DNA from 3 places in the Ruoffia tabacinasalis genome. Region 2 is predicted to be linked to each of the others. Evidence: predicted binding sites of a transcription regulator. Region 2 holds the regulator's gene; each other region holds the start of a gene.
What was found. The regulator Rex, encoded in region 2, represses fermentation and respiration genes when NADH is low (regulators of the CRP and FNR family bind a similar motif). The targets are predictions, from matches to a motif close to TTGTGAANTANTTCACAA.
Positions count from the first base shown of each region.

Region 1: adhE (bifunctional acetaldehyde-CoA/alcohol dehydrogenase) is a predicted target of Rex. The motif match lies at 1,408-1,425, and genes of this name have one in related genera.
Region 3: pdhA (pyruvate dehydrogenase (acetyl-transferring) E1 component subunit alpha) is a predicted target of Rex. The motif match lies at 1,380-1,397, and genes of this name have one in related genera.

Region 1 covers NZ_JBHSHQ010000066.1:9,913-13,202, reverse strand. Annotated here, with positions in the region: gene adhE (bifunctional acetaldehyde-CoA/alcohol dehydrogenase) at 1-1,374, opposite strand, end outside; gene pflA (pyruvate formate-lyase-activating protein) at 1,688-2,458, opposite strand; gene pflB (formate C-acetyltransferase) at 2,500-3,290, opposite strand, start outside.
Region 2 covers NZ_JBHSHQ010000055.1:19,148-22,437, reverse strand. Annotated here, with positions in the region: gene ACFO5Y_RS09245 (nuclease-related domain-containing protein) at 1-530, shown strand, start outside; gene ACFO5Y_RS09240 (redox-sensing transcriptional repressor Rex) at 945-1,607, shown strand; gene ACFO5Y_RS09235 (co-chaperone GroES) at 1,764-2,030, shown strand; gene groL (chaperonin GroEL) at 2,058-3,290, shown strand, end outside.
Region 3 covers NZ_JBHSHQ010000037.1:39,683-42,972, forward strand. Annotated here, with positions in the region: gene ACFO5Y_RS06490 (alpha-ketoacid dehydrogenase subunit beta) at 1-116, opposite strand, end outside; gene pdhA (pyruvate dehydrogenase (acetyl-transferring) E1 component subunit alpha) at 119-1,228, opposite strand; gene accA (carboxyltransferase subunit alpha) at 1,793-2,575, opposite strand; gene accD (acetyl-CoA carboxylase, carboxyltransferase subunit beta) at 2,578-3,290, opposite strand, start outside.

The sequences.
Region 1 (3,290 bases), on a different contig from region 2:
CCCTACTGTTTTAATGTTAAGTAAATTCAATGCTCCGACGTTTCCACCAACTGAGTTGCGTCCGTATGATCCACAACCTAGAGTTAATGAAGGGATGAAGGCATTGTATACATCTCCGATTCCCCCGAATGTTGAAGGAGAGTTCCAAATAACTCGAATGGCTTTAACTTGACGGCCGAATTCATTCGCTAATTCTTGATTTTGTGTATGAATCGCAGCTGAGTGACCTAATCCAAAGAACTCAACCATTTGTGCAGCTTTTTGAATTCCATCTTCAGTTGTTTCTGACTTCAATAAGGCTAAGACTGGAGATAGTTTTTCGCGTGTTAATGGTTCGTTTGGTCCAACTTCTGACACCTCTGCTACTAGAATATTTGTTTCTTCCGGAACGGTGAAACCTGCTTGTTCTGCAATCCATGTCGCTGGTTTCCCAACAATTTCATTATTTAATTTTGCGCCAGCACAGTTTTCACTGAATGCTTTAGAACCGAAACAAAATTCCTCTAATAGTGCTTTCTCTTTTGAATTTACGATATAAGCATGATAGCTTACTAATTCATCTTTAAATTCTTTATAGATTTCTTTATCAACAATTGCGGCTTGTTCAGAAGCACATACCATTCCGTTATCGAATGATTTACTTAATACGATGTCATAAGCTGCTTGCTTAACGTTTGCTGTCTTTTCAACGTAAGCTGGCACATTTCCTGCCCCAACTCCTAACGCTGGCTTACCACATGAGTAAGCTGATTTAACCATGGCATTTCCACCAGTGGCTAAGATTGTTGCAACCCCATCGTGATTCATTAATGCATTCGTTGCATCTAACGATGGTTCTGTAATCCACTGTACACAGTTTTCTGGTGCACCTGCTTCAATCGCTGCATCTCGAACGATTTGAGCAGCGTGAGCCGATGACTCAAGTGCTGCCGGGTGAAATGAAAAAATGATTGGGTTACGAGTTTTTAATGCGATGAGCGCTTTGAAAATAGTTGTCGACGTCGGATTCGTTGTCGGAGTGATGGCGCAAATAACTCCAACAGGTTCAGCAATTTCTGTGATCCCCGTCACTTCATCATCACTGATAACACCAACTGTCTTCATATCTCGCATGTAATTTACAACGTGCTCACAAGCAAATAAGTTCTTTGTCGCCTTGTCTTCAAATACACCACGGCCAGTTTCTTCAACCGCATGTCTTGCTAAAGTACCATGTTGATCTAAAGCTGCAACTGAAGCTTTCGCTACAATGTGATCAATTTGCTCTTGATTAAAATGATCGAATTCCTCTAAAGCAACCAAACCTTTTTCTACTAAACCATTAATCATGTAATTAACATTTCCGATAACTTCTTTTTCAATTAATTCCGTCATTGTTACGCTCCCCTTTTCTTTATCTTTGATTACATGTTACCTTTTTCACAAAGTAAAGTAAAGTGTTTTATTTGTAAAAATCCTATTATAAAAGGTTTTTATTAAGTGTTATAACAGTTATTTATGCTGTTTCAATCAATGATAATTCTCTATATGTGATTAAATGAGCATCTTGACGCTTCTGTTATATAACAACATTGATATTGTTTTATTGATATTAATATTTCTTTGAATATACTGGTAATATTTGCTAGAAATACATAAAAAGCGCAACACTATTTTATAGTGTTACGCTTTAATTATGTCGCTTTATTTAATCATCTAAATATCCTTTATAGCGTTCTGTTCTCAACAATCTTTTAGCATTCTCGACCCGTTCTACAGTAGGTGGTTCGACTCCTTCCAAACGGTATTTAATTCCTAGTGCTTCATATTTGTAGACACCTAGTTTATGATATGGAAGCACCTCGAATTTGCGAACATTTGATAAAGTTTCAACATAATCGCCTAATCGGATCAGATACTCATCATAATCTGTACGCGTTGGTACAAGTACGTGACGAATCCAAACAGGTATATTCAACTCTGAAAGTAATTCAGCCATCTGCATGATATTCTCATTGCGCACGCCTGTTAATTTCGCATGACCTTTTGGATCAATATGCTTAATATCAAATAAGAACAGATCAGTATACTTCATCAGTTCTTCAAATTGTGAGCGGAATGGCTCCTCTAAAGTAAAGGGCGCGCCACACGTATCAATGGTTGTGTGGACACCATGTGCTTTACAAATTTTGAAATATTCAATCAGAAATTCGATTTGAAGTAAAGGTTCTCCCCCACTTACAGTTACTCCGCCGCTATTACCCCAAAAAGAACGGTATTGTATGGCTTCATCGAATAATTCTTGTGGTGTATATTGCGTTCCTCCACGCATATTCCAAGTATCTGGATTATGACAAAACTGACAACGAAGACGACATCCTTGCATAAAAGAGATGAATCGTATCCCTGGTCCGTCAACTGATCCGAAACTTTCAGTCGAGTGGACATTCCCAATAATTGGTGTTTTAACTTCTGACAAGATATATCCCCCTTTCTACAAGATATCTAAGACTTAATTGTTTACATTGAACTGTGCATTGTACGGTTAATAACATCCATTTGTTGCTCTCTAGTTAATTTGATGAAGTTTACAGCATAACCAGATACACGGATTGTTAATTGTGGATATTCTTCTGGGTGATCCATCGCATCTAATAACGTTTCACGGTTAAACACGTTAACGTTTAAGTGGTGTCCACCTTCTTTAATATATCCGTCTAACATATTCACTAAGTTATCTTTTTGAATTTCTTCATCTTTACCTAAGGCTTTTGGAATGATTGAGAATGTATTTGAAATTCCATCTAAAGCATATTCGTAAGGCATCTTAGCAACTGAAAGTAAACTTGCTAACGCCCCATGAGTATCACGTCCGTGCATTGGGTTCGCTCCAGGAGCAAATGGCTCTCCTTCACGACGACCGTCTGGCGTGTTACCAGTTTTCTTACCGTAAACAACGTTTGATGTAATAGTTAAGATTGATGTTGTATGGATAGCATCACGGTATGTTGGATGTTTCTTAACTTTAGTCATGAATGCTTTAAGTAAATCAACACCGATCTCATCGGCACGTTTATCGTTGTTACCGTATTGTGGGAATTCACCTTCGATTTCATAATCGACAACTAGACCATTTTCATCACGGATTGTTTTAACTTTTGCATATTTGATTGCTGATAAAGCATCAATTGCAACTGAGAATCCAGCAATACCTGTAGCCATCGTACGTTTTACATTTGTATCATGTAAAGCCATTTCAATACTTTCATAGCTGTATTTATCGTGCATGTAGTGGATAACGTTTAATGAAT
Region 2 (3,290 bases):
TCTCAGATTCACGCGCCGAAGGCTTGTATTTAAAGCGGTGGCAAATCAATAAGTATTTTAAAGAATTGGAAAAAGAAACCTACGGAGCAAAATGGCGCCCCGAAGAAGTGGCGGTAAAATTAATGAAGCGAGCGAGCCGCCGGAAATTCCCAAAAGTGCGCCCAGTAGATGTTGACAAAACGCAGATCTACCGAGGAATTGTGTGCTGCGGGTGCGGTGGTCACAAGATCGATGTTGGAACCGAAAGATATCACGTTGTCTGCCGGTCATGTGGCTACCGCGAGTCAAAAGAAAAAGCAGTGTTGCGAACCCTATGCGACTTAGCAATCCTAGACTATGACCAGCCGCTGACTCGAAGAACCCTAAATTATTACCAAGATACGAAAGGCATTCATAATACAATCCGACACGTCCTAAAGAAATATTTCAAAGTACATAGCCGCGGCCGGACCGCTGACTATATTAACCCAATGAAGCGGATGGAAGACGCATTTGATGATCTAAAATTCCGATTCCGGGATATTCCGTGATAAACGAGCACTCGAAAAAAATTCGAGTGCTCGATTCCGGCTAAACAAGCACTCGAAATGAATTCGAGTGCTCGATTCGGGCTAAACGATCATTCAAAAATAATTCGAGTGCTCGATTCGGACTAAACAATCATTCGAAAAAAATTCGAGTGCTCGTTTCCGACAAAAATCACCAATTTTCACAAACAATCATCACCATATTCGAATTTAATTACTATTTTGCATAATATTTCACATAAAAAGCTTTATTCTCACTATAAAATATATTAGAATATAAAAGTTAGGCTAAATAGGCTCAGAATTCACAATAATTGTAAACCCTCGAAGGTTACATTTGGACAAAGTTTGTGAAGGAGTGCTATAATGAGCATGACTTAAAAATTAGATATAGATAAACCTAGGAGGAGGCAATTTATGGCAAAAGAAATACCAAAAGCGACTGCCTTGAGATTACCCATCTATCATAGGTATTTACGATTCTTGCAACATGCAGGGAAAAAGCGCATTTCTTCAACGGAATTAAGTGAAGCTGTAAAAGTAGATAGTGCGACCATTCGTCGTGACTTTTCATACTTCGGGGCATTGGGGAAACGTGGTTACGGTTACGATGTGGATCACTTATTAGACTTTTTCTCGCGTATTTTGAATCAAGATCGCTTAACGTCGGTTGGACTGGTGGGTGTAGGTAATTTGGGGAATGCACTGATTAACTACAATTTCCGGAAGAATAGCAATATTCGAATTGGAGCCGCGTTTGATGTAAATACTGACATAATTGGAACAATTCAACGTGGTGTCCCAGTTTATTCAATGGATGAATTGGAAGAGCAAATCCAACAACAACAAATTGAAATTATTATTTTATCAGTCCCACAAGACGTCGCAGGAGATATCGTGAACCGAATTATCGAGGCGGGAGTGAAAGGAATCATGAACTTCACGCCACTTAGATTTGATGTACCACGCAACGTTCGTGTTCAAAATGTGGACCTGACAAATGAACTACAGACACTCATTTACTTCATTGATAGTAATATGGATGATGCAGAGGACTTCTCTGATTTTGAAAATAAATAATTGTAAAGCATGCCAAAAGGTGTGCTTTTTTTTTCGAAAAAAATAATTCAATGACTTGATTTTTTGACCAATTTAGACTATTATAAGATTAAACCATTAGCACTCAAATAAAACGAGTGCTAAATATAAAAATAAAAATCATTTGGAGGGTATAATATGATTAAACCTTTAGGAAAACGTGTTGTTATCAAAGTGGCAGAAACAGAAGAAACGACAGCAAGTGGTTTCGTATTACCAAGTTCAGCTAAAGAAAAAGAACAATACGGTGAAATTGTGGCAATTGGACCAGAAATTGAAGAAAAAGATGGCGTTAAAGTTGGCGACACAGTGTTCTTCAAGAATTATTCTGGAACAGAAGTTGAACATGGCGATGAGTCATTGTTGATTATTGAACACAAAGATTTATTAGCAGTCTTAGCATAATATCGAATTTAAAGGAGAGAATATTATATGGCAAAAGATTTAAGATTTTCAGAAGATGCACGTGCAGCTCTACTACGTGGAGTTGATATCTTAGCAGATACAGTTAAAGTAACATTAGGGCCAAAAGGGCGTAATGTCGTATTAGATCAACAATTTGGATCACCAACAATTACAAATGATGGTGTAACGATCGCTCGCGAGATCGAATTGGAAGATCGCTTCGAGAATATGGGTGCACAGTTAGTCATGGAAGTAGCTTCTAAAACGAATGATATTGCAGGTGACGGAACAACGACTGCAACATTATTAACCCAAGCGATTGCACGTGAAGGAATGAAAAACGTGACGGCTGGTGCGAATCCAGTAGGTGTTCGTCGTGGTATTGAGATGGCGACACGCGCGGCTGTAGAAGCTTTACAATCATTATCTCAACCCGTTTCTTCAAAAGAATCGATTGCACAAGTTGCATCGGTATCTTCAGGAGATGAAAAAGTAGGGGAATTAATCGCTGACGCTATGGAAAAAGTAGGTCAAGATGGCGTTATTACCATCGAAGATTCACAATCGATTGAAACTGAATTATCAGTTGTTGAAGGGATGCAATTTGACCGTGGTTACTTATCACAATACATGGTCACAGATAACGAGAAAATGATCGCGGATCTTGAGAATCCATATGTATTAATTACAGACCGTAAAATTACAAACATCCAAGATGTACTACCTTTACTAGAAAGCGTAATGCAAACAAGTCGTCCGTTATTAATTATTGCGGAAGATATTGAAGGAGAAGCATTACCAACACTTGTATTAAACAAATTACGCGGAACATTAAATGTGGTTGCTGTTAAAGCACCTGGTTTTGGTGACCGTCGTAAAGCAATGTTAGAAGACTTAGCTATCTTAACAGGTGCAACGGTTATCTCTGAGGAATTAGGCTTCGAATTGAAAGACGCAACAGAAGAGCACTTAGGTTCAGCAGGTAAAGTCAATGTAACTAAAGACAATACAACAATTGTTGAAGGTGCTGGTTCGAAAGAACAAATTGACAACCGTGTGGCATTAATCCGTGCACAAATCGAAGACACAACAAGTGAATTTGACCGTGAGAAATTACAAGAACGCCTAGCTAAATTAGGTGGCGGAGTGGCTGTGATTAAAGTTGGTGCGGCTACTGAAACAGAACAAAAAGAAATTAAATTACGTATTGAAGATGCCCTAAACGCAACGCGTGCAGCGGTTGCTGAAGGTATTGTAGCT
Region 3 (3,290 bases), on a different contig from region 2:
CGGAATACCCCACCGTTAGCTCCTACGTCTTCACCGAAGACTAAAGTACGGTCATCGTTGCCTAGTTCAATTTCTAATGCGTTTGTGATCGCTTGAATCAATGTCATTTGAGCCATGATTATTTATTCTCCTTTGCTTCGTAGTATTCAATTTGTTCTTGTGTTACATAGTCAGGAGTTTCAAACATATTTTTCAAGAAGTCCGAAACTTTTTGTTTAGGAGTAGATTCTGCTTGTTTAATTGCTTCTTTAGCAGCTTCTTTAGTGTTTTCAACTACTTCGTTTTCTTTTTCTTCTGTCCATAATCCTTTTTCAGTTAAGAATTTACGGTAACGGTTTAATGGGTCACGTTGACGCCATTCGTCTTGAGCACCTTCTGGTTGGTAACGTTTTGGATCATCACCTGATAGTGAGTGAGGTCCGAAACGGTAACATAATGTTTCGATTAATACTGGTCCGTTTCCTGCAATCGCATATTCACGCGCAGCTTTCGTTACAGCATAAACCGCTAAAATATCCATACCATCAACTTGAATACCTGGAATACCTACAGCTACAGCTTTTTGAGCTAATGTTGGTGCTGCAGTTTGGAATTCACGTGGAGTTGAGATAGCCCAACCGTTGTTTTGAATTACGAAGATTGCTGGTGCTTTGTAAGCTCCGGCAAAGTTCATTCCTTCATACACATCACCTTGAGATGAACCACCGTCACCTGTCCAAGTCATTGCTACGGCTTTACGACCATTTTTCTTGATTCCTAAAGCTGCACCAGCAGTTTGAACATACTGTGCACCAATAATAATTTGTGGTGGGTAAGCGCGGAAATCTTCAGGGTAAGTACTTCCTTCAACATGTCCTTTAGACCATAAGTATGCTTTGTAACTTGGTAATCCATGTTGCATTAATTGAGGTAGATCACGGTATCCTGGGAAGATAATGTCATCTTCAGTTGTTGCCGCAATTGTTCCTAATTGAGAAGCTTCTTGTCCAGTTGTTGGAGCTACGAATCCTAAACGTCCTTGACGACTTAATGCTTGAGTACGGTTATACCACTCGCGGTAGAAAACCATATCTTCCATAAATGTTACTAATTCTTCGTCTGAAAGTTCAGGCATTAATTCCTCATTAACTACCTTTCCATCATTATCTAATATTTGAACTGTGCTAAAATCAAAGTTATCTGCTCTTAGCAGATCTTCCATTTTTGCAGGAGCTTTTTTATTTGCCATGCTATTACACATTCCTCTCTTAAAATAATTTAGAATAATACAAAGCACAATAAACTGTACTATTCAGTTGCTTCTAATTTATCACGCTTACTAAATAATTGCAAGTATTAAAAATATTATAAATCGGTTACAAAACTTGATTTTAAGCTAATTGTGAAACTTTTCTCAATCTGGCGATTGAAATTTAAAATTTTATTTGTTGTTATATTTTCAGTGAAAATGTGTTTCAATAAGGAAATTCTGTTGTAGTACAAAATTCGCCTGTAACATTTATTATAATCAAATGAGATGATTCCAATTTGTTTGTTATAATGTTTTTTTATAGTTCTTTTTATAAATTGTTTCTATTTAATGTTTTGAGTCATCTATTGCATAAAATTTCATATAAATACTTGCTGCATCTACATTGTTAACTGTTTATTTTTAATATACTAAAGTAATTATTATTTCTAGAAGTAATAAGTTAATTTTATTCATTTAGTATTTTTTCACTTAAACAAAATATTTTGCCACAAAAAATAAGTGTCAGTGAACTATTTCACTAACACTTATTTATTATATCGCTTAAAAAGATCTAAATCGTTTATTACGATTGGCTAATCGTGTATCAACATCTAGTTGACTTAATTCTTTAAACTTCGCTTTAATATCATTTATAGTGCGTTTTAAGATGACATCTCTATTTAAAGGAACTCCATGATTTATCTCTGGAATGATTTTTTCTACGACTTTTAATTCGTGTAAATCAGATGCCGTAAGTTTCATGACGTCCGCTGCTTTAGAAGCCAGTTTCGCGTCCTTCCATAATATAGATGCAAAGCCTTCTGGAGATAGAATGGAGTAAACACTATTCTCAAGCATCCACACTTCATCTGTTAATGCTAAAGCTAACGCTCCTCCACTTCCGCCTTCTCCTAGAATTATCGATAAGGTAGGTACTCCAACTTTCGCAAAAGTTAATAGTGATTGGGCAATTGCTTCCCCAATACCTGTCTCTTCTGATTCTGGTGAGGCATGTGCTCCAGCTGTATTAATTAAGGTTAATACCGGACGATTAAATTTATTCGCTTGTTCGACAAGGCGAATAGCTTTTCGGTAACCACCCGGTCCGACGGACCCAAAGTTTCGTTCAATGTTCTCACGGGTTGTACGGCCTTTTTGAATACCGATAATCGTTATAGGTTGCCCGTCATACATACCGATACCGCCAATAATGGATTTATCGTCTTCCATATGACGGTCCCCATGTAATTCAATAAACCAATCGGTTAAATTCTCAATGATATCAATCGTTGAGATTCTTTTTAAATCTCTTGCTTTTAAGACTTTTTCATATGCTTGGCTCATAATTACACACCACCTTCATATGAATGAGCTTGGACTAATTGGCTGATGATTTGTTTCTGGTTTGATCTTGGTACAATTGAATCGATAAAACCATTATCAAATACCCATTCAGCTTGTTGAAAGTCTTTCGTCAATTTACTTTTGATTGTTTGTTCAATCACACGCTTCCCAGCAAAACCTACGATCGCTCGCGGTTCAGCAAGAGTTACGTCTCCTTGCATCGCAAAACTCGCTGTGACTCCACCCGTTGTCGGATTTGTCAACACACTACAATAGAATAAGCCTGCATCTTGATGCTTAGAAACCACTTGCGAGATTTTCGCCATCTGCATTAAGGATAAGATACCTTCTTGCATTCTAGCTCCACCCGAAGCAATGTACAGAACTACTGGAAGTTTATTCTCAGTCGCATGTTCGAACAGTCGTGTAATTTTCTCCCCAACAATTGTTCCCATACTCGCCATGACGAATCGTTTATCCATCACACCAATTGCTAGTTCTCTACCATCAATCCTTGCTTCGCCTGTGACGACTGCTTCTTTCAATTGAGTATTTTCTTGCGCTTTTTCTAACTTGGCACTATAGCCTGGAAAATCTAGTGGGTTCTTCGCGTTTAGATCGCTATCCCATTCCTTAAATGACCCTTCATCTACTAACCATTGGATACGTTCATAAGCTGGAAAATGTAGATGTTCACTGCAATGTGGGCAACAGT